DNA from 3 places in the Agrobacterium sp. NPDC058088 genome. Region 3 is predicted to be linked to each of the others. Evidence: predicted binding sites of a transcription regulator. Region 3 holds the regulator's gene; each other region holds the start of a gene.
The links. The regulator LexA, encoded in region 3, represses DNA repair genes until DNA is damaged. The targets are predictions, from matches to a motif close to TGTTCNNNNTGTGTTCNG.
Positions count from the first base shown of each region.

Region 1: a site for LexA is predicted at 3,998-4,015, ahead of ACFVTJ_RS06775 (MazG nucleotide pyrophosphohydrolase domain-containing protein). Genes of this name have one in related genera too.
Region 2: a site for LexA is predicted at 2,954-2,971, ahead of ACFVTJ_RS06720 (energy-coupling factor ABC transporter ATP-binding protein). Genes of this name have one in related genera too.

Region 1 is NZ_JBHVSU010000002.1:309,751-317,120, reverse strand. Features, by position in the region: gene ACFVTJ_RS06800 (invasion associated locus B family protein) at 1-522, shown strand, start outside; gene ACFVTJ_RS06795 (hypothetical protein) at 592-897, shown strand; gene tldD (metalloprotease TldD) at 977-2,392, shown strand; gene ACFVTJ_RS06785 (bleomycin resistance protein) at 2,584-3,021, shown strand; gene ACFVTJ_RS06780 (HAD family hydrolase) at 3,025-3,699, shown strand; gene ACFVTJ_RS06775 (MazG nucleotide pyrophosphohydrolase domain-containing protein) at 3,688-3,996, opposite strand; gene ACFVTJ_RS06770 (sulfite exporter TauE/SafE family protein) at 4,153-4,932, shown strand; gene pdxH (pyridoxamine 5'-phosphate oxidase) at 4,962-5,582, opposite strand; gene ACFVTJ_RS06760 (RT0821/Lpp0805 family surface protein) at 5,639-6,088, shown strand; gene ACFVTJ_RS06755 (DnaJ C-terminal domain-containing protein) at 6,300-7,370, shown strand, end outside.
Region 2 is NZ_JBHVSU010000002.1:300,632-308,001, forward strand. Features, by position in the region: gene ACFVTJ_RS06700 (exodeoxyribonuclease VII small subunit) at 1-56, opposite strand, end outside; gene ACFVTJ_RS06705 (histone deacetylase family protein) at 59-994, opposite strand; gene ACFVTJ_RS06710 (biotin transporter BioY) at 1,016-1,579, opposite strand; gene ACFVTJ_RS06715 (CbiQ family ECF transporter T component) at 1,585-2,217, opposite strand; gene ACFVTJ_RS06720 (energy-coupling factor ABC transporter ATP-binding protein) at 2,214-2,894, opposite strand; gene ACFVTJ_RS06725 (winged helix-turn-helix domain-containing protein) at 3,008-4,201, shown strand; gene ribB (3,4-dihydroxy-2-butanone-4-phosphate synthase) at 4,364-5,464, opposite strand; gene aroC (chorismate synthase) at 5,476-6,573, opposite strand; gene ACFVTJ_RS06740 (DUF1344 domain-containing protein) at 7,011-7,271, shown strand.
Region 3 is NZ_JBHVSU010000002.1:921,470-928,839, reverse strand. Features, by position in the region: gene ACFVTJ_RS09890 (septum formation initiator family protein) at 1-141, opposite strand, end outside; gene eno (phosphopyruvate hydratase) at 456-1,730, opposite strand; gene kdsA (3-deoxy-8-phosphooctulonate synthase) at 1,869-2,714, opposite strand; gene ACFVTJ_RS09875 (VOC family protein) at 2,714-3,595, opposite strand; gene lexA (transcriptional repressor LexA) at 3,808-4,530, shown strand; gene ACFVTJ_RS09865 (glutathione S-transferase family protein) at 4,930-5,607, shown strand; gene ACFVTJ_RS09860 (ComEC/Rec2 family competence protein) at 5,639-7,370, opposite strand, start outside.

The sequences.
Region 1 (7,370 bases), 610 kb from region 3:
CGTCTTTCCCCGCTCGCGCGCACTTTTCTTGCCGCCGCCGGTCTTGCCATCATCGCCCCCGCTGCCGCAGCGCTGGCGCAACAGCAGCCGCCCGGCACGCCGAAGTCGACGCATGGCGCATGGTCCGTCATCTGCGACAAGCCGGCTGGCGCCTCCGAAGAACAATGCGCGCTGATGCAGAACGTCATTGCCGACGACCGCCCCGAAGTTGGCCTTTCGGTGGTCATCCTGAAAACCGCCGACCGCAAGTCGCGTATTCTGCGCATCCTTGCGCCGCTCGGCGTGCTGTTGAAGGATGGCATGGAACTTTACATCGACAACAACAATATCGGCCGCGCCTATTTCACCCGCTGCTTCTCCGAAGGCTGCTATGTCGAAGTCGATATTGATGACGAGCTGCTGAAGGTGCTGCGCGCCGGCAAGAACGCCGTTTTTGCACTGCGTGAATCCGTGGATCAGGATCGCGTAGGTATTCCGATCGAGCTTACCGGCTTTGCCGAGGGTTATGACGCGCTTCCCTGAGCAAAGGGAGTTGCTTTTCAGTACTCAAACTATACCATGAACGTATAGTTTTAGAGATTACTGAAAAATATGAAAGAATTTCGACCTATTCCGCGGCGCTCTATCTATGGCGCCGCCATTTTTTACATTGCCGTCGCTTTTGTTGCGAGCTCAGCGCAAAGCCTTGCGGTTTTACCGGCGGCCTTACAGACAGGATCGGGCCTTGAGCTGGCGATATCGATCATTGCAGGAAATCAGATTGCCATTCTTCATTGGCAACGCTTGGCCTCAGATCCTAATCACCGCTACCCCCTCACGCTAAAGCTTATCGTTCACCAGGCAGGTGTATATGTGGCAGCTTTCACTGTGGTCCATCTCATTTTTCGAATGACCTGAGCCTCATCACGCTTTGGCTTGCCACCGGCGGCGCACGATCCTACATGCTTGCCAGACACTATTCAGTTTGGAGCCGCTAATGACCGACGACCTTGTAAAACTCTTCGATTGCGATGAAACGCAATTGCGCAAGCTTGTCGGCGAGGCTCTCGCGGGCGCTGACGATGGTGAGCTTTTCATCGAACATGCCCAGGCCGAATCGCTGACTTTCGACAATGGCCGCCTCAAGGGTGGGTCATTCAACACCGATCAGGGTTTTGGCCTGCGCGCCGTTGCCGGCGAGACGGTGGGTTACGCCCATGCCGGCGAGCTTTCGCAAGGCGCGCTGAAGCGGGCTTCGGATGCGGTCGGCGCCGTCACGCGGGGTTATTCCGGTTCTTATGCGGCGGCACCGCAACGCACCAACAAGAAGCTCTACGGCGATGAGAACCCGATCGGCAGCCCGAGTTTTGAGGATAAGGTGAAGCTCCTCACCGATATCGATGCCTATCTGCGCGACAAGGATCCGAATGTGCGGCAGGTGACGGCGACGATTTCCGCGAGCTGGCAGGTGGTGGATATTCTGCGCGCCGATGGTCATCGTGTCAGCGATATCCGCCCTATGACCCGCATCAATATTTCCGTCGTCGCCGGCGAAGGCGACCGGCAGGAAAGCGGCTCTTACGGCATTGGCGGACGTGTCGGTTTCGGCGATTTCATTACCACAGAAAACTGGCAGCGCGGTGCGGATGAAGCGCTGCGTCAGGCGCTCGTCAACCTCACCGCCATCGATGCACCTGCCGGCACCATGGACGTGGTGCTGGGCTCCGGCTGGCCCGGCGTCATGCTGCATGAGGCTGTGGGCCATGGCCTTGAAGGCGATTTCAATCGTAAGAAGACCTCGGCCTTTGCCGGTCTGATGGGCGAAATGGTCGCCGCGCCCGGCGTGACCGTGGTGGACGACGGCACCATCGACAGCCGCCGTGGTTCGCTTACCATCGATGATGAGGGCACGCCTTCTGCTTATAATGTGCTGATCGAGAACGGCAGGCTGGTGGGCTATATGCAGGACCGCCAGAACGCGCGGCTGATGGGGGCGAAAGCGACCGGCAACGGCCGCCGTCAGGGTTATGCCTATGTGCCGATGCCGCGCATGACCAATACCTACATGCTGTCGGGCGACAAGACGCCGGAAGAGATCATCGCCTCCGTGAAGAAGGGCATCTATGCCGTTTCCTTCGGCGGCGGCCAGGTGGATATCACCTCGGGCAAATTCGTGTTCGGCTGCACCGAAGCCTACCTGATCGAAAACGGCAAGATCGGCGCGCCGGTGAAGGGCGCGATGCTGATCGGCAACGGGCCGGATGCGATGAAGCGCGTCTCGATGATCGGCAATGATTCCAAGCTCGATACCGGCATCGGCAATTGCGGCAAGGCCGGACAATGGGTGCCGGTCGGTGTCGGCCAGCCGCATCTGCGCATGGACCAGATCACCGTCGGCGGTACGAAAGCGTAAATGTGCCGACCTGGGGGTTAAGACGGTCAATGCGGGCATGTAGTGCGCGATTGTGATGTAGCGGTACATCCTCACAGCCGGCACATGGCTGCCAGATGCTGTTTTCTCTGGCGTGTTGGCGGCAAGACGATAATATCGAAGCTTATGGCAGGCCCTTCCTCCCATCCCGGGCCTGCGCGGCAAAGGAGACCATGACCATCATACGAAATGCCCTCGTCCCGGAACTTGCCGTCAGCGACTGGCAGAAAAGCCGCGCTTTTTATTGTGACCTGATCGGTTTTCATGTGGTCTATGAGCGCCCCGAAGAGGGTTTCACCTATCTGGCGCTAGGCGACGCGGAGCTGATGATCGACCAGATCGGCGCGACCCGGACCTTCGTGGCGGGGAATGCCTCGCTCGACACACCCTTGGGCCGCGGCATGAATCTGCAGCTCGCCGTTCCTTCGTTGCAACCCATTCTTTTCCGGCTGGAGCGATCCTCCATCGACCTCGTCATGCCGCTGGAGGAAAAATGGTACAGGCGCGGCACGGTCGAAGTGGGCAACCGGCAGTTCATCGTCGCGGATCCAGATGGGTACCTGATCCGCCCGTTTGAAAGCCTTGGCGAACGCCCATTCCGGTTCGGTTAAGCCATGCTGCCTTTTCTGCCGCGGGCCGTGGTTTTCGACATGGACGGATTGCTGATCGAAAGCGAGAGGCTCTATCGCGATTCATTTCTGGCGGCCTCGGATGAAGGCGGCCATGGCATGAAGGTCGAGACTTATCAGAAGGTCTGCGGCAGCCCCTGGGATGTCATCACCGGCGCCATCATTGCCGATTATGGCGCGGATTTTCCGATCGACACTTTCCGCGATGCGTGGCTGCGGCATCTTGGCGTGATGATGGCTGATGGTGTGGAGCTGAAACCCGGCGTCATCGAAATCCTCGATCTTCTCGACCGGCTCGATATCCGCCGCGCCATCGCCACCTCGTCGCGGCACGATTCGGTGACGCGCCACCTCGGCCCTCACGATCTTCTCGGACGTTTCGACACCATCGTCGCACGCGGGGACTATACCCAACCGAAACCGGCGCCCATGCCCTATCTGACCGCAGCCCGACGGCTTTCCCTCGATCCGGGTCTCTGCCTTGCGCTGGAGGATTCCTACTCAGGCGTACGCTCGGCGACTTCGGCGGGCATGATGACGATCATGGTGCCCGATGTCGCGCCATCCACTGAGGAAATGCGGGAGAAGTGCGTTGCCGTCGCAAGCGACCTTAACGCCGTGGCGGCCATGATGGAAAAGCTGGAGCCTTCAGGGTTTTGACGGCGTAAAGCGCCACTTACGCTCGATCGCTCCTTCAATATCGAGACCGTTATAATGGGCCAGTAACAGCACATGGCCGAGGAGATCGGCGGTTTCGTCGGCCAGATCCCGTTTCATCTCCTCTTTGCTCCTGCCCTTGATGCGTCCCCGTCCCGTCAGCCGGTTCCAGGCCTGCGTGACCTCGCCAACCTCTTCCTGAAGCTTCAGCATGTACCAGTCCGGATCGCGGAATATCCCGTTTTCAGCGGCATATTTTTGCGAAGCCTCTTCAAACCGAGGCATCATCTCAGCAAACATTTGTTCATCCTTTGTTCACGCGCGCCACAACTCTAATCATGATTCTTTGACGGCGTCGACCCGTCAGTGCGTTATGCAGTCATGAACGGAAATTTCCGGGACAGGCGCATGCAAGCGAGATAGAGAAAAGATATTCGAACAAACGTGCCATCACCCATGTCCCATCTCGACTTCCTGTCGCCACTCGTCACCGCACATAGCCCGGCGCTGCTCGCCATGTTTGCGGGCGCCGCCTTTCTTGCCGGTCTTGCCCGCGGCTTTTCCGGCTTCGGTGCAGCGCTCATCTTCATACCGCTTGCAAGCGCCATCGTCGGGCCGCGTGTCGCCTCGGCGGTTCTGCTGGTGGTGGACGCCGTTCTGACGCTCGGCATGATACCGCCCGCCTTTCGCATGGCGGACCGGCGTGAGGTCTTCACCATGGCGGTCGGCGCCTTTGTCGGCGTGCCCGTCGGAACAATGCTGCTTTCCAAGGGTGATCCGCTGACCCTGCGCTGGCTCATCTCGGGCGTGGTCGTGGTGCTGCTTGTTTTTCTGGTGTCCGGCTGGCGTTACAGCGGCCGGCCAAAGACGCCGCTTACCCTTTTCACAGGGCTGCTGGCTGGGCTTTTTTCGGGGGCGGCACAGCTGGGTGGCCCGCCCGTCGTCGCCTATTGGCTGGGCGGTGCGCTGAAAGGCGCTTTCGTGCGCGCCAATGTCATTCTTTATTTCGCGGTTTCGACGGTGTTTTCCATCGCCAGCTACTTTGTCGGCGGCCTGTTCACGACAGATGTCTTCGTGTTTTTCCTGCTGGCCCTGCCCTTTTATGGGCTCGGTCTTTATGCCGGTGCGCGACTGCACGGTCTTGCCGATGAGGCGGCGTTCCGGCGCATCTGCTACGGCCTGATCGCCATTTCCGCCGTTATCGGCCTGCCGTTGTTTGACCAGCTACTGAAATAGGCAGGCCGAGGTGGCCTGCCCGGATGGCGTTACGGATACATACGAACCTTGGACCAGGCACCGTCAGGCGTGTCGCGGCGGAACTCGATGCGGTCGTGCAGGCGGAACTTGCGGTCGTGCCAGAATTCGATGCTGAGGGGCCGGATGCGGAAACCGGACCAGTGGGACGGGCGCGGAATATCACCGATCGCATATCTGGCGGTATATTCGGCCACCGCTTTTTCCAGCGCAAAACGGCCTTCCAAAGGCCGCGACTGCTTGGATGCCCAGGCGCCGATGCGGCTTCCACGCGGGCGCGAGGCGTAATAGGCGTCCGCCTCCTCGTCGCTCACGATCTCCACCTCGCCGCGCAGACGTACCTGCCGGCGCAGGCTTTTCCAGTGGAAACACATGGCCGCTTTTTTCTGGCCAAGGATTTCGCGACCCTTCTGGCTTTCGAAATTCGTATAGAAAACGAAACCGCGATCATCGACGTCTTTTAGCAGCACCATGCGCACATTCGGCAGGCCATTTTCGTCCACGGTGGCAAGCGCCACCGCGTTCGGATCGTTGATTTCGGAAGCCGTCGCATCTTTCAGCCATTCGGCAAAAAGTGCAAAAGGTTCATTTTCTTCCGTGAAGTCACTGGATGTTAACCCCGTTTCCGACATATTGACTAAAATGCTCCCGAGCTGATTTGGACCCCAGAGATGATCTCTGGTGAAAGATGGTGACCGTCATAGCAAAGTCGAACAGTCGAACAAAGAGCCTCCTTTCATCGGTAGCGGAAGTTTCCGCCGTCGTGTCGATGCTTGTGGTGCTGAGCGGTTGCGTCAGCCTCGACCTGTTCGGCGGCGACAAGGTCGACCGCTCGCTTTCCACGGCCTCCGTTCCCAACCAGCTGAACAATGCGCCCCAGACGGACGATGCGACCATCCGCAATGCGGTAACCTCGGCCGATCTCGCAAAGCTCGCCGACCAGCCGCTGCCCTGGGCCAATGCCGCAACCGGCAGCGCCGGCGTCGTGACCGCCATCCACGAAGATAAATCCAGCGGTTTCGTCTGCCGCGACTTCAAGACGACGCGCCACTCCTTCGAGGGCGTGGCTGCTTATTCCGGACAGGCCTGCCTGTCGGAAACCGGCGAATGGTTGATGACCCGCTTCGAGCAGAAATAATCTATTTACCTTGGCGCGTGGAATAGAACCGGCCCGGGCTGCGCACGCTCCGTGCGTAAAGAAGTGATTAGCAACTTATTGCAACAGTCGACGTTGATTAAACCGAGGGCGTGCAGGCGAATGATCGCGGGCACCCCTTGTCGGAGGGTTAGTTTCAGGATTGCGCCATGATCGGCAGCACGCGCCTGAGCCAACGTAACTGGTGTTTCGCATGCGCGATCCGTATTCCATCCTCGGCGTGAAACGTGACGCCCGCCACGAGGACATCAAGGCCGCCTGGCGCACGAAGGCGAAAACCGTCCATCCGGACGCCAATCGCGACGATCCCGATGCTTCGGCGCGATTCGCCGAGATAGGGCAGGCCTACGATCTTCTGAAAGACCCCAAGAAGCGTGATCTTTACGATCAGGCCCGCAAGGCGGCCGAAAAAAAGCAGCGCGGCGAAACCATCATGCAGCAGCGGGAAGCGGCGCGTGAGGCGGCCGAACGCGCCAAGGCGGCTGAGAAGCTGATGGAGGAACTGGCCCGTGCGGACGCCCGCAACCGGGCGCAGACCGGCCAGAAATTCGACGGAAAAACTGAGACGGCGGAAGATATCGTCGAGCGCATTTTCGGGGCCGATGCACAAAACGACCCGAAGGTGCAGCAGGCTGCGGAAGCGGCTAAGGCGGCTGCAAACGCTGCAAAAGGTGATATTCCTACTGCCGGCGAAGCTGCGCAGCCCGGCGCCGGCGATGACAAGACCGCGTCCACCTCGCTTGCCGCCAATCTCTTCAGCGCCCTCGTGCGCCGGTTCCGCACCTCGCAGCCGGCCCCCGACAAGGCGCCCGATATTACCGCGGAAGCCACCGTCACCGTGGCCGACCTGCTGGAGCAAAAGTGGATTACCGTGTCGCTTGCCGACGAACGTGAGGTTCGTTTCCAGCTGGAAGCCGGCATGACGGACGGACATGTGGTGCGGCTGAAGGGACAGGGGCTGAAGCTTCCGAACATGGCCCGCGGCGATCTCGCTGTAACATTGCTGACCGCACGCGAGGACGCGTTTTCTCTTCGCGGTTTCGATATCCACACGACCTTGCCGATCTCGCTTGGTGATGCGGTGCTGGGCTGCGAAGCCAAAGTCCGCACTCCGCTCGGCGAGGAGAACATCACTATTCCGGCATGGTCCGGCTCGGACCGGGTGCTGAGGCTTGCCGGCAAAGGCCTTGCCGACGGCAAGGGTGGTTCCGGCGATCTCGTCATCGAATTGCGCATCGTCCTGCTCGAAAAGCCGGATGAGAAG
Region 2 (7,370 bases), 620 kb from region 3:
ACGGCTTTTTCGAACGAATAACCGCTGACATCGGCTGTGTTGGCATTTTCCGTCATGTTCAACCCTTCATCATTCTCAAAATATGCATGGCTGCCGATTCCGCCAGCCCTTCCAGATCATAACCGCCTTCCAGCAGGCTGACGACCCGGTTCGAGGCGTATTTATCCGCCATCTCCAGAAGCCGGCCCGTCGCCCAGTCGAAATCCTCGCCCACCAGATTGATCTGCGCCAGCGGATCGCGGTGATGCGCGTCGAACCCGGCGGAGATGAGGATGAGATCAGGCGAAAAATCGGCAATCGCCGGCAGAACGCGCGATTTGAACGCCTCACGAAAATGCTCGCTGCCTGTGTTTGGTGACAGCGGCGCGTTGACGATGTTGTTCTTAACGCCGGTTTCGTTTTTATCGCCGCTCCACGGATAAAGCGGCATCTGGTGGGTGGAGCAGAACAGCACGGATGTGTCGTTCCAGAAGATGTCCTGCGTGCCGTTGCCGTGGTGCACATCCCAGTCGATGATGGCGACGCGCTCCGCGCCGTGGGCCTTTTGCGCGTGGCGGGCGGCAATCGCCACATTGTTGAAAAGACAGAAACCCATGGCCTTGGCGGTCTCGGCATGGTGGCCAGGCGGGCGGGCGGCAACGAAAACATTGTCGGCACCGCCGGTAAACACATCGTCTACTGCCGCCATCGCAGCGCCGATGCCGGTCAGAGCCGCCTGAAGGCTTTTGGGGGAGAGATAGGTGTCGGACTCGACCCGGTTGATCTCGCCATCTTCTTCAGGCACCTGCCGCATGACGGCAAGGAGATGCTCTTCCGGATGCGCCAGCAGCACTGCATCCTCATTGGCCTGCGGGGCTTCCTTCCGGTTAAGCCGCTCGAAATTCGGATGTTCAAGCGCGATGTTCAGCGATCGCAGCCGGTCCGGCCGTTCGGGGTGACCTTCGGGCGTGAGGTGTTCAAGGAAGATCGGATGTTCGTAAAGACGGGTCGCCATTCTATCCTCCAGGAGAAACGTTCAGGCGCGCTGCGGCAGAAGCGGATACCCCGCCATCACGGCGCGGCCGGCAAGCGCGGCGAGAACGGCCTTCAGCGAATCGCCTGGAATGAAGGCGAGCGAACCCATGAACGCCTTCTCAAAACCGAGACCGACGACCACCGCCAGGTAGGTGATGCCAAAAGCATAAAGCACGACGACACCGCCGATCAGGCTGGCGATGAAGAAACCGATGCCCTGTGTCAGCGCCGATTGACCGCGATGAACGAATTTTTCCGAGAGCGTGCCGGTGACGAAGACGGCGGCGATCCAACCGATCAGGAAGCCCGTCGTCGGCGTGGTGAAAATTGAAAAACCACCGCGTCCGCCCGACAGGACAGGAAGACCGATGGCAGCGATGAGAATTGTCAGGAGAACCGCAAGCGTGCCGCGCTTTGCGCCCAGCACGACACCGGCCAGCATGACGCCGAGCGACTGCGCGGTAATTGGCACTGGAATGAAACCGAGCGTGATCGGCGGCAAAAGCCCGAGTGCTATGATGATGGCGGAAAACAGCGAGATCAGCACAAGGTCGCGGGTCGTCATGGCGCTCAAAACTCCGGATGGTTGTCTGGGCCCAAGCTTTGGCCCCTGAAACCGCGCGCGTCAATGGCGTCGGCAATGGCATCGGCATCCTTCAACGTCATAATCACCAGCGGCACGATAATCGTCGCCATCCGCACGGGCAGGCCGCGCGCCCGGTGGGCATCACGCACCGCATGGTAACGGTTGACGATCTCAGGCACGAAGCGCACGACAAGCCCGACCGCAAGCCCGATATCGGCTGCCTTCAGCAGCCCCAGCCTTTCCAGCGGTGCGGCGGCAAGGCTGATCTCGTCCATGAACTGCGAAATGCTGACGGTGATGGTGACGGCGGTTGCAAGTAGCGCGAGTGCCGTGAGCCGCAGAAGATTGACGCTTGCATCATGGACTGGAAGGAGGAGATAGCTGAAGGCGGCGACGAGCAGGATCGTCAGCATCACCGGTCGCAGCCGAAGCCCGATCTCCCGAACGGAAAGCCGCGTCTCGCGCAGGACGATTGCGGCCAGACCCACGGCGCATCCCAAAAGCAGCAGGTCGCGGGTGAGAAACAACGCGATACTGAAGCCCATGAGCGTCAGGAGCTTGATGCGCGGCGAGACACGGTAGAGCCAGCCGGTGCCCTCCACATGCAGCGATTTCATGGTGACACCGCCGCGAGATAATGCGCGACCGCTTCTCCGGGGCCGGCATCGGCAATCAGGATGCCTTCGTGAAAAACGAGAACGCGATCAAACCCCTGGAGTAATGACAGATCGTGGGTGATGACGATGAGTGACTGCGAGAGCGCCGCAATCGTTTTTTCCACGATTGCGCGGTTTTTGAGATCGAGTTGATTGGTTGGCTCGTCGAGAATGAGAATCTGCGGTTCGGTGACCAATAGTGCCGCCAGCGCCGCGAGCTGTAATTCCCCGCCGGAAAGCTCATGTGCACGCCGTTCCTCAAGATGAGAAATTCCAAGCCCGGCAAGAACAGCCTTCATCCGGTTTTCGGTTTCCGTCCTGCCGAGACCGAACCGCTTTAGCCCGAAGGCAATATCGTCCCGCACGATCGGCAGGATGATCTGGTTTTGCGGGTTCTGGAAAATGAAGCCCACCATCTGGAGCACCGTCTTGGCATCTGCCACGGTGTCGAGCCCGTTGACCGTCACCTTGCCCACACTCGGTTTGGTCAGCCCGTTGATCAGCCGCGCAAAACTGGTCTTGCCCGAGCCGTTGAGCCCGATCACGCCGATACGCCGCTCGGTCAATGTCAAAGACAGCGGCTGCAAGGCCTGCCGACCTTCGAAAGCGACACCGGCGGCGTCGAAACGGATTTCCAAGCTTTTATCCTCGCGCTCGTTTTCCGGTTCTATACCCCGTCATCAACAGAAGTAAAACAAGGAACAAAAAAAGAACATTGCAATCCTGAAAAAGCCGTCTTACTTTCCGTGCCATGGTGATCAAGGTTTCAAACGAAGCGGCAAGGCGGATTTTTCTGGCGCGGCAGGGGCTTTCCTCTCCGCCCGGCAAGGCGCTTTCCAAGAGCGACCTGCTGCAGCTCATCACCAATATCGGTTTTGTGCAGGTGGACAGTATCGGCACGGTGGAACGCGCCCACCACCAGATTATTTTCTCCCGTAACCAGACGTACAGGCGTGATCATCTGACCACGCTGCTGGAAAAGGACCGCGCCCTTTTCGAGCACTGGACGCATGACGCCTCCATCCTGCCGACGGAATTTTATCCCTATTGGAAACACCGCTTCCGCCGCCGCGAGCCGATCATTCAGGAACGCTGGCGCAAATGGCACGGTGAGGGTTTTGATGCCGCGTTCGGCGAAACGCTGGAGCGCATCGCCGCAACCGGGCCGGTGCTGGCACGGGAGCTTAAAGAGGAGGGACACCAGTCCGGCGGCTGGTGGAACTGGCATCCCTCCAAGACTGCACTCGAATATCTCTGGCACACCGGCAAGCTGGCAATATCAGGCCGGGTGAATTTCCAGAAGGTCTATGATCTGGCTGAGCGGGTCATTCCCGGTGAGCATCACGAGACCGAAGTGGAGCACGCCGAATTCGTTGACTGGGCCTGCCGCGAGGCGCTGAAACGGCTGGGATTTGCCACCCATGGCGAAATCGCTGCCTTTTTCGATCTTGTCACCCCGCAAGAGGCGAGAGACTGGGTCAAAAACCATCGCGATGAACTCTGCGAGGTCTCGCTTCTGGCAAGTGACGGCGACACTGCCCGCCAGTCCTATGCCTTTGCCGATTTCACCGCCGACCTCACCGACGTGCCGGAGCCCTCCGCACGCGTCCGTGTCCTCAGCCCCTTCGATCCGCTGTTGCGTGACCGTAACCGCACGGAGCGGCTGTTCGGCTTCTATTACCGCATCGAGGTCTTCGTGCCGGAGCCGAAGCGGCAATATGGCTATTATGTTTTCCCGCTTCTGGAAGGCGACCGCGTGATCGGTCGCATCGACATGAAGGCCGATCGCAAGCGCAGTACGCTGGACGTCCGTCGTCTCTGGCTGGAGCCCGGTGTGCGTGCCTCCGCCGGTCGGCTCGAGAAGCTCGATGCGGAATTGTCGCGGCTTGCGAAGTTCACGGGGGTGGAGAGCGTGAACTATCTGGATGGCTGGCGGGGGGTATAATTGCATCCTAGGCCACGGTCATTCGTCATGCTCGGGCCTGTCCCGAGCATCGGCAACGGACAACGTGTTGAATGCGTTCGCAGATCCTCGGCACAAGGCCGAGGATGACGTAGAGCGGGCGGAGAGCGCACCAAACCGAAGCGCTCCCGCGACAACCCCAAATCAACCGATATCCGTCGCCGAAATCTTGATGCCGAATCCTTCCAGGCCGACATAATGGCGCTCACGCGTGGTCATCAGCTTGATCGAGCTGATGCCGAGATCTTTCAGGATCTGGGCGCCGAGACCGATTTCCAGCCATTCGTTTTCGCGCGAACGGGCCTGCGCATGCGCTTCATCGGGATCGCGCGCCTTGCGGCGTCCGGTAACCTGGCCGACGCCGACGGAGCCTTCACGCAGATAGACGATGACGCCGCGGCCTTCCTCCGCGATCTTCTGCATATAATGCCGGACGTGCTGGCGATCGCCGAAGACGTCGTCGGCGACGTTTTCCGGGTGCAGCCGCACGGGTATGTCGATGCCATCGCGGATATCGCCGAAGATAACAGCCATATGCTGCATCGGATCCCAGGGCAGGGAATAGGTCTGCGCTTTCGCCGTCCCAAACGGCGTTTCGATGGTGAAGGAGGATTCCATTTCCACCAGCGTTTCCTTGCGCTGGCGATAGGCGATGAGATCGGCGACGGACACATGTTTCATGCCGTGTTTTTCGGCAAAATCCAGCACCTGCGGGCCACGCATCACTGTGCCGTCGTCATTCACCAGTTCGCTGATGACGCCGATGGGTGGGAGGCCTGCCAGCCGGCAAAGATCGACCGCCGCTTCGGTATGGCCGGAGCGCATCAGCACGCCGCCCTCGCGGGAAATCAGCGGAAAGATATGGCCGGGACGGGTGAAATCGGAAGCGCCGACATTGGGGTTGGCGAGATTGCGCACCGTCAAAGTGCGGTCATCGGCCGAAATGCCTGTCGTCGTGCCATGTTTGAAATCGACGCTGACGGTGAAGGCCGTGGTATGCGCGCTGTCGTTCTCCGCCACCATGGCGTTGAGATTCAGCCGCTTGGCCTCCTCGCGCGGCATGGGGGCGCAGACGATGCCGGAGGTATGGCGCACGATCAGCGCCATTTTCTCGGGCGTGCAGTGAACCGCTGAAATGATCAGGTCACCTTCGTTCTCGCGGTCGTCATCATCGGTCACGACGACGATTTCACCGGCTTCAAAAGCGCGGATGGCGTCGACGACGCGCTTCTGGTCGTAGGCCATGGTGGTCCCCTTTATTTCAGTCGGCCGGTCTGGCCGCGGTCTCTCAGGTAATGATCGGCAACGGTGCAGGCGATCATCGCCTCGCCGATCGGAACGGCGCGGATGCCGACGCAGGGGTCGTGGCGACCCTTGGTACGCACATCAACATTATTGCCATCGGTATCGATGGACAGGCGCTCCGTCAGGATGGAGGAGGTGGGCTTGATGGCGAAGCGGGCGATAACAGGTTCGCCGGTTGCGATGCCGCCGAGAATGCCGCCCGCATGGTTGGACAGGAAGATCGGCTTGCCGTCATTGCCCATGCGCATCTCATCGGCATTTTCTTCGCCGGAAAGCTCGGCCGAGGCAAAACCTTCGCCGATCTCCACGCCCTTGACGGCGTTGATCGACATCAGGCTGGAGGCGATGTCCTGATCGAGCTTGGCATAAATGGGGGCGCCGATGCCGGCGGGAACGCCTTCCGCTACAACTTCGACCACGGCGCCGATGGAGGAGCCGGCCTTGCGGATGCCGTCCAGATAGTCTTCCCAGACCGGCACCATCTCGGGGTCCGGGCAGAAGAACGGGTTCTGGTCGACCTGATCCCAATCCCAATTGTCGCGGTTGATCTTGTGTTCGCCGATCTGCACCAGCGCGCCGCGCACATTGAGGCTTGGTACCACCTTGCGGGCGATCGCACCGGCGGCGACACGCGCCGCCGTCTCGCGAGCCGAGGAGCGCCCACCGCCGCGATAATCGCGGATGCCGTATTTCAGATCATAGGTGAAATCCGCATGGCCGGGGCGAAAACGTTTGGCAATTTCGCCATAATCCTTAGAGCGCTGGTCGGTATTTTCGATCAGCATGGAAATCGGCGTGCCTGTCGTCGTCATCGTCTCGCCGTCCTCATCCAGCATCACGCCGGAAAGAACTTTCACGATGTCATCCTCGCGGCGCTGGGTCACGAAGCGGCTCTGGCCGGGCTTGCGCTTGTCCATCCAGTGCTGCACCTCGGCGAGCGTAAACCGGATGCCGGGCGGGCAACCATCCACCACGCAGCCAAGTGCCGGCCCGTGGCTTTCTCCCCAGGTGGTAACGCGAAAAAGATGACCAAAACTGTTATGCGACATAATTCTCAAGACCGGAAACAGGGCGCCTGTGGACAGCGCCGTTTAAAACAAGCGGATTTGTCTTAGTGTAAAATCCGGGCAAGGCAAAAGCCTTTCTTTCATCGCAAACGGGATAAGAAGGTGACGTACCGTTCACGACTTGCGAAAGGACGAAAAACGACAGTCCCAGCCAAGGGGGACGGAAAGTGATTCAACCGTATTGACGGGCTTTCCGAGATGACAAAATTGTAAAAGAGGTGGGGTTTTCCACCTTAAACCGGAGTTTTCCAATAATGCCGGAAAATGCGGTGTAAAAATCACTAACGGCTTGAACAAGATTTGAAATCCGTTCATCAATTGGGCCGAAAATGTCATGGTTGCGGGCAATTTCCGCCACATTCGAAAGGCAATTCTTCATGCATGTAAGGTTTTCACGCAAATCCACGAAAGCTAGATCGATGCGTATGATGATTGCCGCCCTTCTGGCCACCGCCAACCTCCTGATGCCCATCAACAGTTTCGCGCAGAGCGTCGATGTTGAAGGCACGATCAGCAAGATCGATGCCAATGGGCTGAGCATTACGCTCAACGACGGCAAGACCTATCGTGTGCCGGAAGAATTCAATTTCGAAGGTTTGAAGGCGGGCGTGAAGGTCGTGGTTTTCTACACGGAAGTGGACGGGAAACGCGTGATCGACGACCTGCAGGTCGTTGAGTAGGCTCCAGCCCCTCAGTCAGCTCTTATACCAACATCCGTTGTGAAACGAGCGGGTGCCACAGGTTTCTTTTTCCCGCCGGGGAGAAGTCCGCGGCAGCGG
Region 3 (7,370 bases):
CTGGCGCTCAAGCCGCTCGGTTGCCTGCAGGCCGAAGTCGCCATGGATGGAATGATAGCCGAAATAGGAAAGAAAAGCGATGGTGATGGCTGGAACGATCAGCCGACCGAATCGTCTCTTTTTATGATGTCTGGTCCACATGCCGGAGAGATGCCTCAAAACGCGTAACTTGATTCTGAGACTAGAGTGGATTGTTTAACTATCCGTTGACCTTAACAGGCGATTGGCAAATGGGCATTAAAAAGCCCGCCGAGAGGCGGGCTTCAACAATGACGTCGTTCTGAAAGCTCTCCTCCTCCACCATGCTCGCGCGTGACCCGAGCATCTGCTAGGTATCGAATTGACGAGACGTTGGCAGATCCTCGGCACAGGGCCGAGGATGACGTAGAAATGTGCTGCTAGCCTGTAATACTGCTAGCTCTTAAGGCAGAAAAGCTCCCGGAAATCCTGGCGAATTAACCACGCAGGATTGAACGGCCGGCGTATGCAGCCTGCGGACCGAGCATTTCTTCGATGCGGATCAGCTGGTTGTACTTTGCAAGCCGGTCGGAACGAGCGAGCGAGCCGGTCTTGATCTGACCGCAGTTCGTCGCGACAGCGAGATCGGCAATGGTGGAATCTTCCGTCTCGCCCGAGCGGTGCGACATAACGGCGGTGTAGCCAGCCTTGTGCGCGGTTTCCACCGCATCCAGCGTCTCGGAGAGCGAACCGATCTGGTTGACCTTGACGAGGATGGAGTTTGCAACGCCCATCTTGATGCCATCGCGCAGACGTGCGGAGTTGGTGACGAAGAGATCGTCGCCGACCAGCTGGCACTTATTGCCGATGAGGTCGGTCAATGTCTTCCATCCGTCCCAGTCGTCTTCAGCCATACCGTCTTCGATGGAAATGATCGGATACTTTGCAACGAGGTCTGCGAGGTATTCAGCCATCGCACCCGATTCCAGCGTGCGGCCTTCGCCCTCGAGAACGTATTTGCCGTTCTTGAAGAATTCGGTCGATGCACAGTCGAGGCCGACATACATGTCTTCGCCCGGACGGTAACCGGCTTTCTCGATCGACTTCATGATGAAATCGAGCGCCGCCGGCGCGCTTTCGAGGCCAGGTGCGAAACCACCTTCGTCACCGACATTGGTGTTGTGGCCCTGCGCGGACAATTCTTTCTTCAGCGTGTGGAACACCTCCGATCCCATACGTACGGCTTCGCGGATGTTTTCCGCGCCAACCGGCAGGATCATGAATTCCTGGAAGTCGATCGGGTTGTCGGCATGCGCGCCGCCGTTGATGATGTTCATCATCGGAACCGGCAGCAGATGCGCGTTTGGGCCGCCGACATAACGGTAAAGCGGCAGACCGGAGGCTTCGGCAGCAGCCTTGGCGATGGCGAGCGAAACGCCGAGAATGGCGTTCGCGCCGATGCGCGACTTGTTCGGGGTGCCGTCCAGCGCGATCATCATCTGGTCGATCTGAATCTGGTTTTCAGCATCGAAGCCGCCGATGGCGTCGAAGATTTCCGTGTTGACGGCTTCAACAGCCTTTTCCACGCCCTTGCCGAGATAACGCTTGCCGCCGTCGCGCAGCTCAACCGCTTCATGCGCGCCGGTGGAGGCGCCCGACGGAACGGCTGCACGGCCCATGGAGCCGTCTTCGAGGTACACATCGACTTCAACGGTCGGGTTGCCGCGGCTGTCGAGGATTTCGCGCGCAATAATATCGGTAATGGCAGTCATGGTCTCTCCCTTGGGAATGGAACAGATATTTTCCGTCGCCTGTCTTAGACGATGGCGAAGAAATTACAATGACGGCGGACGGCAGAAACGGGGCACCCGCCATTTAAAATCGATTGGTACGGATCAACAGCCGTTCCCTTACGCCTTGGTAATGGCGTCAAAGGCCAGAAGCTTTTCGAGCAGTTCGGGCATGTCCTTCAGGTGCACCATGTTGGGGCCGTCGGAAGGCGCATTATCCGGGTCTTCATGGGTTTCAATAAAGAGACCGGCGACGCCGACAGCGACAGCGGCACGGGCCAAAGTCTCGACGAATTCACGCTGGCCGCCCGTGGAGCCGCCCTGCCCGCCCGGCTGCTGCACCGAATGGGTAGCGTCAAACACGACAGGCGCGCCGAGCGATGCCATGATCGGCAGAGAGCGCATATCGGAAACCAGCGTGTTGTAACCGAAGGATGCGCCGCGTTCGCACAGAAGCACGTTCGGGTTGCCGCTCTCATTCAGCTTGGCCAACACGTTCTTCATGTCCCAGGGCGCCAGGAACTGACCCTTTTTGACATTGATGACGCGACCGGTTTTTGCAGCTGCGACGAGAAGATCGGTCTGACGGCTGAGGAAGGCTGGAATTTGCAAGACATCCACCACCTCGGAAACGATGGCGCATTGTTCTTCGGTGTGAATGTCGGTCAAAACAGGAAAGCCGAACTCCTTCTTGAGATCGGCGAAAACCTGCATCGCACTCTCAAGGCCAATGCCGCGCTTGCCGGAAAGCGAGGTGCGGTTGGCCTTATCGAAGGAGGACTTATAAACAAGTCCGATTCCCAGCTTGTCGCAAAGCTCCTTCAGCACGCCAGCAATCATGAAGGCATGCTCGCGGCTTTCCATCTGGCACGGACCGGCGATCAGCGAAAAGCGCTCGGCATTGGAGAAGGAAACCTTGCTGGCGCCATCGCCGGCGGTGACTTTGAGATTGTTCGTAACGCTCATCATTTTTCCTCGAAGGCGAAGGCAACGCCCTGACCGGGTGCGGCGGGCACCACCAGACGGCCGCCCGCTTTTGCGCAGAACACGCCATTAGCAGCAAGCACCGCTTCTGTCACGGCAAGATCGTCGGCAGAAAAGACGACGCCCATGCCATGCAATCCGACGTCGCTCCCGGCAGAAAGTCCTAAGGCCAGTCCGCCCAAGTCAGCTTTTTGGGTTAGCCTCACGCGGGCATTGCCGGCAACAAAAACCATGTCTCCACCCGAAGACACCCTACCCTCACAGCCCAACACAGTTTCGATCAGGTGCACCGCCTTCGTGTCGCCACCTGAAAACAGGATAATTTCGCTAAGGCCTGAGACACTGTTGGCGTGACGCTCCAGCGCCGCGCGGTCTCCCGGCAGGGCGCGCAGCCGCTGGCAACTAAAGAGGAAGAAATCCGCCGCCGAACCGCTTGCCGCGAAGGCGAGACGGAAGGCCGCCTCGCTCTGCGATCCGTCTGGCATCCGCACGGGGCGTGAAAAATGGAATACATCGCCAGCCGACACGTCCGACGTCACAAACCTCTCATGGTCTGCAAGGGCATCCTCGGTTTTGGCCACGAGAGCCGAAAAGCCCTCCTGCCCGACTTTTTGCCTGAAGGCCCTGTCCCTGCCTGTGAACACATCGCCGCCGTCCGCAGATGCGTTATATTTAGCCGGATCAGCAATCGCGAGTGGCTCAAGATAGGTATCGTCTTTGAAAAAGACACAGGCATTTCGGGTTCCGAACGGATGCAAAGCTTCCGGTGCGACCGTAAATCCAAGGCTGACAAGGCGCTTTACGGCAATGCCGAGATCTTCCACTGGCAGAACGAGATGATCGATGCGATGTGATTTCATCATGGCCTGTTTTCCTGCGCTGGCACCCCGCCCAAGCATACCTGGACGATTTGGACGTCAGAAGAGCACAATCAGGCGCCATGAAGCAAATCATCAAAACAACAGATAGCAGGTTCACGAAATTTTAGGGGATTGCAGAACACATATGGAACATATAGTGTTCGTTCTGTATTTGTTTCGCGACTTCAACGACGATTCTCAAGGGTGTTTTCCTCATGCTCACGCGCAAACAGCAGGAATTGCTTCTCTTCATTCATGAAAGAATGAAAGAGTCCGGCGTGCCGCCCTCCTTCGATGAAATGAAGGACGCACTCGATCTTGCTTCGAAATCCGGTATTCACCGGCTGATTACCGCACTCGAAGAGCGCGGATTCATTCGCCGGCTACCCAACAGGGCGCGAGCGCTCGAAGTCATCAAGTTGCCTGAGGCTTACACGCCGGGCGCAAGGCCGCAGCGCGGCTTTTCGCCGAGCGTCATCGAGGGAAGTCTCGGAAAACCGAAGGAGCCGGAACCCGCCCCCGCCCCTAAGGCGCCCGCCAACGATTTCGCAGGTGCCGCCACCGTTCCCGTCATGGGCCGCATCGCTGCCGGTGTGCCGATTTCTGCCATCCAGAACAATACCCACGATGTGGCTGTGCCGGTGGATATGCTGGGGTCGGGCGAACATTACGCGCTTGAGGTCAAAGGCGATTCGATGATCGAGGCCGGGATTTTTGACGGCGACACCGTCATCATCCGCAACGGCAACACCGCCAATCCGGGCGATATTGTCGTGGCGCTGGTGGATGATGAAGAGGCCACGCTGAAGCGCTTTCGCCGCAAGGGTGCGTCCATTGCGCTGGAAGCGGCAAACCCGGCCTATGAGACCCGCATTTTCGGACCGGATCGGGTGAAAATTCAGGGCAAGCTGGTGGGATTGATCCGCCGTTACCATTGATGTGGTGACATCGCGCAGAGTCCCTGTCGCGATGGGGCCGTCATAAAAATGGTGCTCCCCTATGAAGTGTCGACTTCTGGGAAAGACTTGGTTTGCCGATGCAGGAACATGCGCGTCATCTGGCCGATGGCGCGTCATTTTTTGAGAATCAATCCTCGCTTTGTTTCCCTGACGCCGCAGGCATAGAGTTGGCTTAACGCGTAAACTCAATCGGCCTTCTGCTTCGCTCAGCATTGTCGCAAGTGCTTTCTGTCTCCAAGCGGTGAGATCGACAGAACTCTTTTCTGTCACCCTCGCTTCCCATTCATCAATGCGGCTTATGGGAGCCATGGATTATTTGCGATATTCCAGAGCGCCTTCGCAGGTGTAGAAATGCGCGTCCTATCGGGGAAAAACGCCATGTACGATCTTTATATTGCCAACAAGAACTATTCCTCATGGTCGTTGCGACCCTGGGTTTTGATGCGCACGCTTGGCATCGCCTTTGATGAAAAACTCATTCCCTTCGGCGAAGGTGTTTCCTTCTCCACATTTTCGCCGACCGGCAAGGTGCCATGCCTTGTCGACGAGGGAGTGACAGTTTGGGAATCACTGTCGATCGCCGAATATCTGGCCGAGAGGCATCAGGGCGTCTGGGCGAGCGACAAGCAGGCGCGGGCCTGGTCACGCTCGGCGGCGAGCGAAATGCATGCGGGATTTTTCTCACTGCGCAATCTCTACCCCATGTCGGTCGGTATCCGGGTAAGACCAAAAGCTGGCGATGCCGGGCTTGCGGCCGATATAAAGCGCATCGATGCGTTGTGGAGTGAAGGTCTCACCAGATTCGGCGGACCTTTTCTCGCCGGTCAGAAATTCACGGCGGTCGACGCCTTCTTCTGCCCGGTGGCGTTCCGTTTCCAGACCTATGGCGCCGATCTTTCGCCGGCAGCGAAAGCCTATTGCGACCGGCTGCTCGCCCTGCCCGCCATGCGCGAATGGTACGAGGCCGGACTGAAGGAAATCTGGCGCGACCTGCCACATGAAGAGGAAATTGGCGGCATTGGCGAAGTGACCGCGGATCTGCGCGCCAAGGTCTGAGTGAAGGCCTGACGAACCTTTCTGGCGGCACTCATTGCGATGCCGCCAGCAAGCGGGTAACGGCTTCAGGCACCTCGTGGTCAAAACGGCCGCTCTTCCAGTCATAGAAGCGATGTTCGCTCCACGGCCTGTCCGCACCGGCGGTTGCAGCGCGCATCTGTCCCACGACGCCCGCTTCATCGCTGCCGGCGAAATTTAGCTCAACCGAGCCGATGCGCCTTAATATGTCGCGGTTGAGCAGCAAGGCTCCCGAGCGGCATTGCGCAAATGAGGTTCTGCGGGAAACGATGACGATATCGGCGATATCACAGGCTTTCCCGGCAAACCGACCGTCCTCCAGCACGATGATCCATTCGCCGCTTCGCGCACGCGCCACGCACCAGATGCCCGTCCGGCAGGTAAAGACGCCCGGCGCAGCATCCCTCAGCGTGGCCGTCATTTCGCGCGCCAAGGCCTTCAAATCCTCCGGCGCCAGTTTCGATTTTGCGCTTAGGGCAACGGTGGTTGTCGGAACTGCTTTCTTGAGAAGGACAGGCGCGAGCGGCTTTTGCGGCAGCAGCAGCGCCCTTTGCCACTGGTCATAGATGAAGCCCTGTGGTCGTGTCTTTGTGGTGTAGACCTTGCCCTCGTCCAGAAGCGCCACCAGCCTCCCCTCCTCATGGATAAGCAGATCGGGCAGATCGCGTTGGGCGACGGCTCCGGACAGGCCGAAGGCAAAGAGCAGCGGTGGAATTCCAAGCAGCGCCAGCCGGCTGCGCAGCAATGTCAGCAACAGGAAACCCACTGAAGCAATGCCGATGAAAGCGCCGTGCGGCCGACCGGTCGCCGCGCTGCCGCCCCAGGACGCGACTTCATCCGCAACGTCGATGACTAGCGCCATGCCGTAACCCATGACCTTCAGAAATGGTGCATCGAGCCCAAAGGGCATCAGCAGCATGGCGACAAGACCAAAGGGCATGACAATCAGCGACATCAGCGGCATCGCCGCCAGATTGGCAAAAAGTCCATAGGTGGTGACACGCTGAAAATGCTCGACAGAATAGATCGCCGTCGAAAGTCCACCGATCAACGATGTTGTGATGACACCACCGATGACGGCGCCTGCCGTTTCCACCACTGTCACCCACGCGGGTTTGCGCCCGATGAACAGGCGCTCACGGTCAGTGCGCCAGCGGCTCCAGGCGGCATAGGCGGCGACAAGCGCAATCGTGGCGGCGAAAGACATCTGAAAGCTCGGCCCCATGATTTCCGAAGGAGACAGGGCAAGGATGACCAGAGCGGACAACGCAACATTCCTGAGGCTGAGCGAGGGCTGATCGAAGAGAACGGCGATCAGCATCACCGACATCATCAGCCATGCGCGTTCGGCAGAGACGGCAAAACCGGAAATCAGGTAATAGGCGAGCGTCATCAGCAGTGCCGCAAAGGCGGACAACTTCTTCACCGGCCAGCGTTGAGCAAAGGCCGGAAACAGGCTGAAGGCGAGCCGCAATCCCACGAAGAATATGCCTGACGCCAGCGCCATGTTGAGGCCGGATATGGCGACGATATGGGCAAGCCCGGAAAGCCGCAACGCTTCCATCGTCCCGGCCGATATGGCCTGTCTCTCATCGGTGACGATCGAGGCGGCAAAAGCGCCGGCGTCGCCGCCGATCGTGGTGCGAATGCGCTCGGCAATGGCGATGCGCAGACCGTAAAGCCGCATATCCGCCCACCCCAGCCAGTCCTTTTTTGCATCGATATCGGGGGCAGCTACCATCTGT